3 regions of the Arthrobacter sp. USHLN218 genome follow, and region 2 is predicted to be linked to each of the others. Evidence: riboswitches for the same ligand, from Rfam matches in the RefSeq annotation. Region 2 holds a riboswitch; each other region holds the start of a gene.
What was found. Region 2 has a riboswitch for S-adenosylmethionine ahead of WFH44_RS19480 (LLM class flavin-dependent oxidoreductase). Riboswitches for the same ligand answer to the same signal wherever they lie in the genome.
Positions count from the first base shown of each region.

Region 1: linked by a shared signal. The riboswitch ahead of WFH44_RS13405 (AmiS/UreI family transporter) and the one ahead of WFH44_RS19480 (LLM class flavin-dependent oxidoreductase) in region 2 are both predicted to bind S-adenosylmethionine.
Region 3: linked by a shared signal. The riboswitch ahead of WFH44_RS09825 (flavin reductase family protein) and the one ahead of WFH44_RS19480 (LLM class flavin-dependent oxidoreductase) in region 2 are both predicted to bind S-adenosylmethionine.

Region 1 covers NZ_JBBCYT010000005.1:219,982-223,244, forward strand. The annotation lists gene WFH44_RS13395 (MFS transporter) at 1-275, opposite strand, end outside; gene WFH44_RS13400 (ABC transporter substrate-binding protein) at 812-1,744, shown strand; SAM riboswitch class IV at 1,949-2,061, shown strand; gene WFH44_RS13405 (AmiS/UreI family transporter) at 2,103-2,798, shown strand; gene WFH44_RS13410 (acyl-CoA dehydrogenase family protein) at 2,841-3,263, shown strand, end outside.
Region 2 covers NZ_JBBCYT010000010.1:121,458-124,720, forward strand. The annotation lists gene WFH44_RS19470 (acyl-CoA dehydrogenase family protein) at 1-7, shown strand, start outside; gene WFH44_RS19475 (LLM class flavin-dependent oxidoreductase) at 7-1,431, shown strand; SAM riboswitch class I at 1,519-1,609, shown strand; gene WFH44_RS19480 (LLM class flavin-dependent oxidoreductase) at 1,691-3,097, shown strand; gene WFH44_RS19485 (alpha-hydroxy acid oxidase) at 3,234-3,263, opposite strand, start outside.
Region 3 covers NZ_JBBCYT010000004.1:3,714-6,976, reverse strand. The annotation lists gene WFH44_RS09835 (SdrD B-like domain-containing protein) at 1-360, shown strand, start outside; gene WFH44_RS09830 (dTMP kinase) at 357-1,025, opposite strand; gene WFH44_RS09825 (flavin reductase family protein) at 1,128-1,634, opposite strand; SAM riboswitch class IV at 1,689-1,806, opposite strand; gene WFH44_RS09820 (aldo/keto reductase) at 1,890-2,897, opposite strand; gene WFH44_RS09815 (TIGR03885 family FMN-dependent LLM class oxidoreductase) at 3,024-3,263, shown strand, end outside.

The DNA of each region.
Region 1 (3,263 bases), on a different contig from region 2:
GTCAGAGCCATGCGCAGGATCGCCAGGCGGCCGAACCTGTCGCTGAGCAGCCCCCACACCGGCTGCCCGACGGCGTAGAGCAGTGCGTACGCCGCGACCAGCTGGACGGCCTGGCCGAGCGACAGGTCCGTCCGGTCAGCCAGCACCACGAGCATCGGCGGCGTGCCGAAGCGATCGAAGAAGGACAGGAATCCGACCGACCGCAGGACGCCATCGGGTACGCGGTTCCGTGGCTTGCCGTGATCGTCGCCGGAACCGCCTGCACTTGCCATCATCTAGTCAGCATTTCCTTGTCGTCGCCGGCCGCCCGCGGAGGACGGGATGTGTCCGTGGGGGAGCGGGAAACCAGCCTTCAGGATAGTGAAAATTACGACGGCGGCGCTCCGGACACGCGTTCGCGTCACCTTCCGGAACATCGGCCCACCGGAAAAGAAGCACACAGGCACACCCCTTGCCACTCATTTGGGGGTTCCGCCCATCCCCAGAACTGGAATCTGGCCCGACGGCGCCGCGGCAGGCAGACTCAGAGTGTGCCGGATCACCCGCCCTTGTGGAAGGCCCGGCCCGCGGAGCGGGGCCGACCCCCCAGACCCGTTCCTTTGTGCCCCTCCCGCGAAGGGGCAGCGGCGTTGCCCCGGGAAGCCTAGGCCCCCGGGGCAATGTCACTTCCGCGGTGCTGAAGCCCCGGCCGCGAATCGGCCCACCGGTGAATCTGCCAACCCTTACGTAAAAACCTGCGCATTCTGGTTGCCTCGCTTTCAGTCGTCTAGCCTGTGAGCACAGCTTGGACCTACCTCTAAGGAAAACCTCCATGCGGAACACCTTCAGACTTCCAGCCGTTCTCATCACCGGGCTCCTGCTCGCCCTGGGAATGGCCGGCTGCAGCGCCAGCCCGTTCGAGGACGGAGAGACCAGCGCCGGGGAGACCGGGGCGCAGGGGCCCGTGCTCGTGGGATCGGCGAATTTCCCGGAGAGCGAGACCCTTGCCGAGATATACGCCGGGGCTTTGAATGCCGGGGGCGTCCCCGCGGCCACCAAACCGAGGATTGGTTCGCGCGAAGTCTATGTCCGGGCAGTCCAGGACGGCTCCATCGATTTGGTGCCCGATTACAGCGGCAATCTCCTGCGCTATCTGGACGAGGGCACCTCGGCGCGCAGCGCCGAAGAAGTGATGAAGGAACTGCCCGGAAAGCTGCCGGAGGGGCTCGCGGTGCTGGAACCGGCGGCCGCGGAGGACAAGGACTCGCTCGTCGTCACGCAACAGACCGCGGACAAGTACGGACTGGAATCCCTCGAGGACCTGGGCAAAGCCTGCGACCGCATCGCCCTTGGAATGCCGCCCGAGGCCCAGGAGCGTCCGCAGGGACTGCCGGGACTCAAGGCCGTCTACGGATGTGTCCCGAAGGAGTTCGTCCCCTTCAGCGACGGCGGCGGGGCGCTGACGCTCCAGGCGTTGCTGGACGACCGGGTCCAGGCCGCGAACATCTTTACGACCTCCCCGTCGATTGCGGCCAACAACCTGGTCACGCTGAAGGACACCAAGGACCTCTTCGCAGCCCAGCAGGTGCTTCCCTTGATCCGCACCGACGCCGTCGGCAGCGAGGCCCAGAAAATCCTGAACAAGGTTTCGCAGGAACTGACCACCGAGGACCTCATGCAGCTCAACGAGAAGGTCTCCGGAGACGCGAAGCAGAACCCCAAGGACGCCGCAGCCGCCTGGCTCAAGGACAAGGGCCTCGCCTGAGGGCACGCTGCCGGCCGGCGGGGCCGCGGTACTGAACCAAGCCCGGGCAGGACGGGCCGGCGCAGCTGCACTAGCGGACCGCGGGCCTGACTGGCAAGCCCCTGCAACCTTTTGCCGGTGCTGCGGGTAACAGGGCGTGACCTTGCGTCATCTTCGCCCCAAACCGTTGCCGCGGGCCGCCGCCGCGGCATAGCTTTTTCAACAGATCACGAGTTCCAACGCGAAGCCCTGGCTGGTTGGACGGCAACCCTCTTCGTGGTGGGGTGCCCCAGGTGAAGATCCGGCCGGGCACAACCGTGTTCCGGCAAGCATCGAGCCGGCTCCTCCGCGAGCCCTCCCGCACAGACGGAACATGCCCATGTCCTTCATCTGCCTCATCCTCTCCGGCGTGGCACTGCTGATCAACGGCCTGGCCCTGCTCGGACGCATCCCGCCGCGCGACAGCGGCACCCTGAACCTGCTCATCGGCGGCCTCCAGCTGATCCTGGCCGCCCTGATCGCCGTGACCGCAGCCGGTGACTCGGCCCAGCTGCTCGGCGCCGCCGGCGTCGTCCTCTTCGGCCTGACCTACACCTACGTCGGCCTGAACTCGCTGTTCGACCTCGGGTCGGCCGGCGTCGGCTGGTTCTGCGGCCTCGTCGCCGCGCTCGCCGTGGTGTACGCGGTCTCCAACCTAGCCGCCGACCCGTTCTCCGCGGTGCTGTGGACCAGTTGGGCCGTGCTGTGGACGCTGTTCTTCCTGCTCCTCGCTTTCGGCAGGTCCGCCCTCACGTCCTATACCGGTTGGGTCACCCTGCTCACCAGCCAGCTAACGACGACGGTGCCCGCCCTTTTGGGGCTGAACGGCGCCTGGCCGTCGGGCTGGGGGAGTGCCGCGGCAGCCGCCGTCGTGATCGCCCTCCTCTTTGGCGCCGCTGGGTTCCTGGCCCGGCGCACCGGCCGCGCCGCCGTCGTACTCCCGGAACCGGAGCACACGCACGCCGCACAGGCACCGGAACCCGCCGCCGCCGTACTGCCCCAGCCCGCCCAAGAGCCGACACCCGCGGGCGTCTGACCCACCCGACTTCCGAATTTCCGTAACAACGAAAGGCCCGTCATGACCTCCGTAACCACGCAAAGCACCCACGCCGCCGAGACCGACTACGACACCCTCGCCGACCGCTTCCGCCCGATCTTCGCCCGCATCGCCGAGGGCGCCAGCGCCCGCGAGCAGGACCACCAGCTGCCCTTCGACCAGATCAAGGAGCTGACGAAGGCCGGCTTCGGCGCCGTGCGGGTTCCCGTGGCCGACGGCGGTGCCGGCGCCACCCTGCCGCAGCTGTTCCGCCTGCTCACCGAACTCGCCGCCGCGGACTCGAACATCCCGCAGGCGCTGCGCGGCCACTTCGCCTTCGTCGAGGACCGGCTGGTCTCCTCCGGCCCGCAGCGCGCGGTCTGGCTGGAGCGCTTCGTGAACGGCGAGATCGCCGGCAACTCGTGGACCGAGGTCGGCACCGTCAAGATCGGCGACGTCATCACC
Region 2 (3,263 bases):
TTCCTGATGGCGGCCGCACGGCCCCGCCTGCTGCTCAGCGGCTTCCTGATGAACACGCCCAGCCACATCCTCGGCGGGCAGTGGCGCCACCCCCAGGCGCAGCAGCACCGCTTCAACGAGCTGTCGCTGTGGACGGACCTGGCCCGCCAGCTGGAGGACGCCAAGTTCGACGCCATGTTCTTCGCCGACGTCGTCGGCCTCTACGGCGACCACGAAGGTGGTTGGGCCTCGCATGTCCGCCGGGGCATGCAGGTTCCGACCCACGACCCGTTGGTGCTCTGCTCGGCGCTGGCCGCGACCACCAAGGACATCGGGCTGGCCATGACAAGCTCCGTGATCCAGTCCGATCCATTTCAGCTGGCCCGCCAGATGTCCACCCTGGACCACATCTCCGGCGGCCGGGTTGCGTGGAACATCGTCACGAGCGTGCTTGAGAATTCGCACCGGAACTTCGGTGCCGATGGACTCACCGCCCACGACGACCGCTACGACTGGGCAGATGAATACGTCGAGGCCGCGTACAAGCTCTGGGAAGGCTCGTGGGAGGACGGGGCCGTGCTGGCCGACAAGGAGCGCGGCATCTTCGCCGATCCGGCCAAGGTCAACAAGATCCACCACCGCGGCGCCCGCTATTCCATCGAGGGACCGCACTTGGCAACGCCCAGCCCGCAGCGCACACCGTTCCTGTTCCAGGCCGGCAGCTCTACCCGGGGCCGCAGCTTTGCGGCGGCCCACGCCGAGGCGACCTTCCTGTTCGCCCCGCACACGGACTACGTTCGCAAGCAGGCGGCCTCCATCCGCTCCCTCGAAGCCGAAGCAGGCCGGGCCCCTGGCGACGTGAAAATCTTCGCGGGACTCTCGTTCGTCGTCGGCAGCACTGAGGCGGAGGTGAAGCGCAAGGAGGCAGAGTACGACGAGTACCTGGACCTGCACGCGATCATCGCCCACATCGGCGGCGGCATCGGCGTCGACTTAGGCGGCCTGCCGCTCGATACTCCGCTGGGCGAGCTGTCCACTGAAGGAGCACGGGGCGTGCTCGAGGCGGCGATCGCCTCGGTGCCCGGCGGCAAACCGACCGTCGGCGACCTTGCCCTCTACCGCGCCAAGGCCCAGCAGATCGCCGGCACTCCCGAGCAGATCGTTGACGAGCTGGAACGCTGGCAGGACGCCGGCATCGACGGCGTGAACGTGATGAACCAGATCCTGCCTGGCTCCTATACGGACTTCATCGAAGGGGTGCTGCCCGAGCTGCGCAAGCGCGGCCTGGCGCAGACCGAGTACCAGCCGGGTACGCTGCGCGAGAAGGTCTTCGGACGCGGGGCCCGGGTGGAACCGACCCATCCGGCGGCACGTTTCCGCGGCGCGTTTTCGGAGCATTCCGCCGCGGCTACGGAAAGGCTGCCCGTGCACGACGGCGGCCAGCCGGGGTAGCACGGTCCTCGTGCGGACCGGCGCGGGTTACCGGGTGTGACGGAAGCGTTTCGCGTTCGCAGCCCGTGCCGGTTCAATGGGAAGAAGTAACCATCCAGAGCGGCTGAGAGACCTGGCTCGTTGACGCCGCAGCAACCACCTCGCGAGAGGAAGGTGCTACCGCCAGGACCGATGGAGATGCAGAATCTTTCCGTTGGCCGCTCCGGCAGCAACGCCTCGCGGCCTTCGCGCGCACTTCACGGTCGGGAAGGAGCCTGAAATGACATTGCACAGCCCGCAGCGCCACATCCGCTTCAACGCCTTCGACATGAACTGCGTCGGCCACCAGTCGCCCGGCCTCTGGCGGCACCCGGAGGATAAGTCCGCCGACTACAACACCATCGGCTACTGGACCCACCTGGCCAAGGTGCTGGAGAAGGGCCTCTTCGACGGCCTCTTCATCGCCGACGTCCTGGGCACCTACGACGTGTTCGGCGGTTCCAACGAGACCACCCTGCGCGCCGGCACCCAGGTCCCGGTCAACGACCCGTTCCTGCTGGTCTCGGCGATGGCCGCGGTCACGGAGAACCTGGGCTTCGGCGTCACCGCGGGCACGGCCTACGAGCATCCCTACCCGTTCTCCCGCCGCCTGGCCACGCTGGACCACCTGACCAACGGCCGCGTCGGCTGGAACGTCGTCACCGGCTACCTGCCCTCCGCCGCGCGGAACATGGGCCAGGAAGACCAGATGGAGCACGACGAGCGGTACAACCACGCGGACGAGTACCTCGAGGTCATTTACAAGCTGCTCGAAGGCTCCTGGGAGGACGACGCCGTCGTCAAGGACAAGGTGAACAGCATCTTCACCGACCCGTCCAAGGTCCACGAGATCGGCCACGAGGGCAAGTACTTCAAGGTGCCCGGCATCGCCATCACCGAGCCGAGCCCGCAGCGCACCCCCGTGATCTTCCAGGCTGGCGCCTCCAAGCGCGGCACCCAGTTCGCCGCGGAGAACGCCGAGGCCGTCTTCGTGACCTGCCCGACCAAGGAAATGCTCGCCGCGTCGGTCAAGAAGATCCGCGACGCCGCCGAGGCCGCCGGCCGCGGCCGCTACGACGTCCGCATCTACGCCATGCAGACCATCGTCACCGGCCCGGACAACGAGACGGCGCAGGCCAAGTTCGAGGAGTACAAGTCCTACGCGGACATCAACGGCGCGCTGGCCCTGATCTCCGGCTGGATGGGCGTTGACCTGTCCACCTATTCGCCGGACGACGTGATCGGCGCGAACGTGAAGTCCAACGCCATCCAGTCCTCGGTCGAGACCTTCCAGAAGGCCTCCGGCGACAGCGGCGAGCCGTGGACCATCCGCCAGCTGGCGGAATGGGTCGGCGTGGGCGGCTTCGGCCCGATCACGGTCGGATCCGGCGCGCAGGTCGCCCAGGATCTGGTCTCCTGGGTCGACGAGACGGACGTTGACGGCTTCAACCTCGCCTACGCCATCACGCCGGGAACCTTCGAGGACATCGTCGAATTCGTGGTCCCCGAGCTGCAGAAGCTCGACGCCTACCCCACGGAGTACGCGCCGGGCACCCTGCGCAACAAGCTCTTCGGCCAGGGCGACCGCCTGCCGGAGCAGCACCGGGGCAGCCGCTACCGCATCGGCAGCTCCGTGGCCTCGGTCTAGCGGACGCTTTTCGGGCCGGACTATAGGGGAACAACGACGGCGGTGCACTACCTTCGCGAAGGTGGTGCACCGCCGTCGGGCTTTCCCGGGTGCGCGCGTGCGGCGCCGGCTGCCGTCAACGCTCCCGGCTGCGCGCTTAGAGCCCGCCGGTCTCCGTGGCCGCCGG
Region 3 (3,263 bases), on a different contig from region 2:
GCCGAAGCGTACGTCTATCCTTTCGAAGATGAAGGCCCGCAGGCCTTGGGCATTGATCCCGACGGACTGACCGACCTGTTCGAAGTCGACGGCGAATACTCGGCCATCATTGCGATCGGCCTGGCCGAGGCGGATGCGGCGGCCCCGGCGGCGCCGGACGTCGAACCGGCGGCAATGAATCCCGCGCCGGTGTCGCAGCCTGCCGCCGCGCGGTCTGCCGAGCCGCAGTCCGCCGAAGCAACGGCTCCGCAGCTGGCGTATACCGGCAGCACCGCCACCGCGCTCGCGCCGCTGGCCGCGCTGGCCCTGGCCGCCGGCGCCGTCCTGCTCTGGCTGGTCCGCCGGAAGCCCGCCGCCTAAGAACCTGGGGCCGGGCGGCGGAGGCGGATCAGCTGTTCCAGTTGGTCGGCCACGTCGGCAGGCGGACGGCCGGCGTCGATCACCGCGAAGTCCCCGAAGTCCGCCAGCGCCCGGTAGCGGGCAGCGAACGAGGCCAGTCCCGGGAGGGTTTCTGAGTCCTCCCCGCGCAGGGCCACCCGGGCGAGGGCCTGTTCCGGGAGAATGTCGAAGTAGACCACCAGGTCAGGGCGGGGAAGCAGGGCCAGCAGGCGCGCGGAGAGGCTCCGCCGGACCAGTCCGCGGCTGTGGTCGCGTGCCAGCTGGCAGTAGAGGGAACGGTCGAACAGCACCAGCCCGCCGGCATCCCGGGACTTTCGGTAGGCGGCGCAGGCCATGGCAACGCGAATGGCATTTTCGACGGCGCTCAAGCCCCTGCGGCCGAGCACCCGTTCGGCGGTTGTGCCGAGCCGGTTCGCCCATCGCTCCAGGGTCTTCCGGCCGGCGTAGATTCCGTGGACGGCGACGGGCTCGCCGGCAGTCGCAAACCGGGCCCTCACAGCCTCGGCCGCGGAGGTCTTCCCGGAGCCGTCGATGCCGGCCAGCGCCACGCGGTACGGGCGGCCAGGCGGAGGCTCCTGCGCGTTGGAGCAGGCAGCGCGGGCAGGAACGGGCAGGGTCGCAGTCATGGTCAGGTGCGGCAACGGGCAGGGGCCGCGGCGGGCACACTCGTCATCATCCCGCCTACGCTACGGCGGGAAACTGGGCAGGTGCTGGAAGTAGCCCCGGTATTAGGCGAAGACCGGCTGCTCCAGCCGGCGGAAGGCCGAACCGTGGAAGACCAGCGGCTCGTGCGCGTCGTCGTGCGTGGTCAGGGCGTGCACCCGCAGCAGCACCACGTGGTGGTCGCCGGCCGGAACCTCCTGCTCCACCGAGCAGTCCAACCACAGCGCGGCCTCCTCGAGGAAGAGGGCGCCGTCGTCGGTGGAATGCAGTTGAAGCCCGGCGAAGCGGTCCCCGGACTTCGACGCAATCTGGCGGCAGACGCCGTCGTGCCCCGCACCCAGCACGGAAACGCCGATCCGTCCGGCGGTGCGCACGATCGGCCAGGTGCGCGAGGTGTTCTGCACCGCGAACATCACCAGCGGCGGATCCATGGAGACGCCCACGGTGAAGGAGGATGCGACGATGCCCTGCGGGGCGCCGTCGACAATGGCGCACAGGGCGGCGATACCCGACGGGAAGCGACCGAAGGCCTTGCGGAGGGTGTCAGGCTGCAGATCATCGTGGAGGGACATGCCGGTTCCTTTGCCGTCAGGCGAATCCGCTGGCTTCCTCTACGACCGGCGAATGCGCAGTACTTGCGTCGCTGGCTGTTGGCCAGCGGGCCGAATCATCACCTGGAGCACCCCGCTACGGCGAGAGGGTTGCCGGCCAACCAGCCAGGGCTTGGTGTTGGCACTCATGATTCTGGTTTCCACGCTAAACGCGGCATGCTGCGCGGTCAAACCCCAGCAACACTTCGTAAAGGACCGCCGCGCGGATGCCGGGATCTACTCCGACCGTTCCGGCTCGCTGTACGTTTCGGTGTCCACGTCCGCCTGCTGGCCCGCGCTGTAGCGCGCACCGTGCACGGTCTGCTCGTTGATCAGCTCGTCCAGCCGGGTCATCAGCGGGGCATCAAGTACGACGGCGGCGGCGGCCATATCGTCGTCGAGGTGGGCGATGCTGGTGGTTCCGGGAAGGGCGACGATGTCCTCGCCGCGGTGCAGCACCCAGGCCAGCGCCAGCTGGGCCGGGGTGCAGCCGGCCTCCCCGGCAAGACGGATGAACTCGTCCAGCAGCCGCAGGTTGAGCGGGTAGTTCTGCGCCGAGAAGCGCGGCATGCCGCGGCGGATGTCGCCGTCGGGCAATGACGCCGCATCGCGCACACCGCCGGCGAGGAAACCGCGGGCCAGCGGGCTGAACGCCACGAACGCGGTGCCCAGTTCCTGGCAGGCCTCCAGGGCGCCCAGCTCCGGATTGCGCGTCCAGAGCGAATACTCCGTCTGCAGCGCCGCGATCGGGTGCACCGTGTGGGCCCGGCGGAGCGTGCCGGCGGAAACCTCGGAGAGGCCGATCCCGCCGATCTTGCCCTCGGCCACGAGTTCCGCCAAGGCACCGACGCTCTCCTCGATCGGGATGGTCTTGTCCCAGCGGTGCAGATAGTAGAGATCGATGTGGTCCGTGCGCAGCCGCCGCAGCGCCTCCTCGCAGGTGGCCTTCAGCGTGTGCGGCCGGCCGTCGATCACGCGCTTGCCGTCCACGCTCGTCATGCCGCACTTGCTGGCCAGGAAATACTCGTCCCGCCGCGCGCCCAGGACCTCGCCCACCAAGGTCTCGTTCGCCGTCGCACCGTAGAGCGCGGCCGTGTCGAAGTGCCGCACGCCGCTGTCCAGCGCGTGCAGCAGCAACGCCTCGGCCTCTTCGCGCGGCGGGGGCGTGCCGTAGGCATGGCTGAGGTTCATGCACCCCAGCCCGATGCTGCCGACGTCCCTGGTCCCGATCCGGCGAGTGCCCATGCTGTACCTTCCGCTGCGTGCGTGCCAACGCTTCTTCTTAGCACACGCCTCCTTCCGGTCCGGCATCGCCCGCCCGATTCCAGCGCATGCCTCGACAAGCCCCGGACAGCCCGGTAAGCATGGATCGTGGCTGTCATCGGGTTCCATGCATCGCACGAACAGATCGCTCCGGCCCAGCTCCTGGCCGACGTCCAACTGGCCGAGCAGGCCGGCTTCGGCGCGGCCATGTGCTCCGACCACCTGGAGCCCTGGTCCGCCCGGCAGGGCCATTCCGGCTTCGCCTGGTCCTGGCTAGGTGCCGCGCTCGCCACCACCAAGCTCCGCTTCGGCGTCGTCACCGCGCCGGGCCAGCGCTACCACCCCACC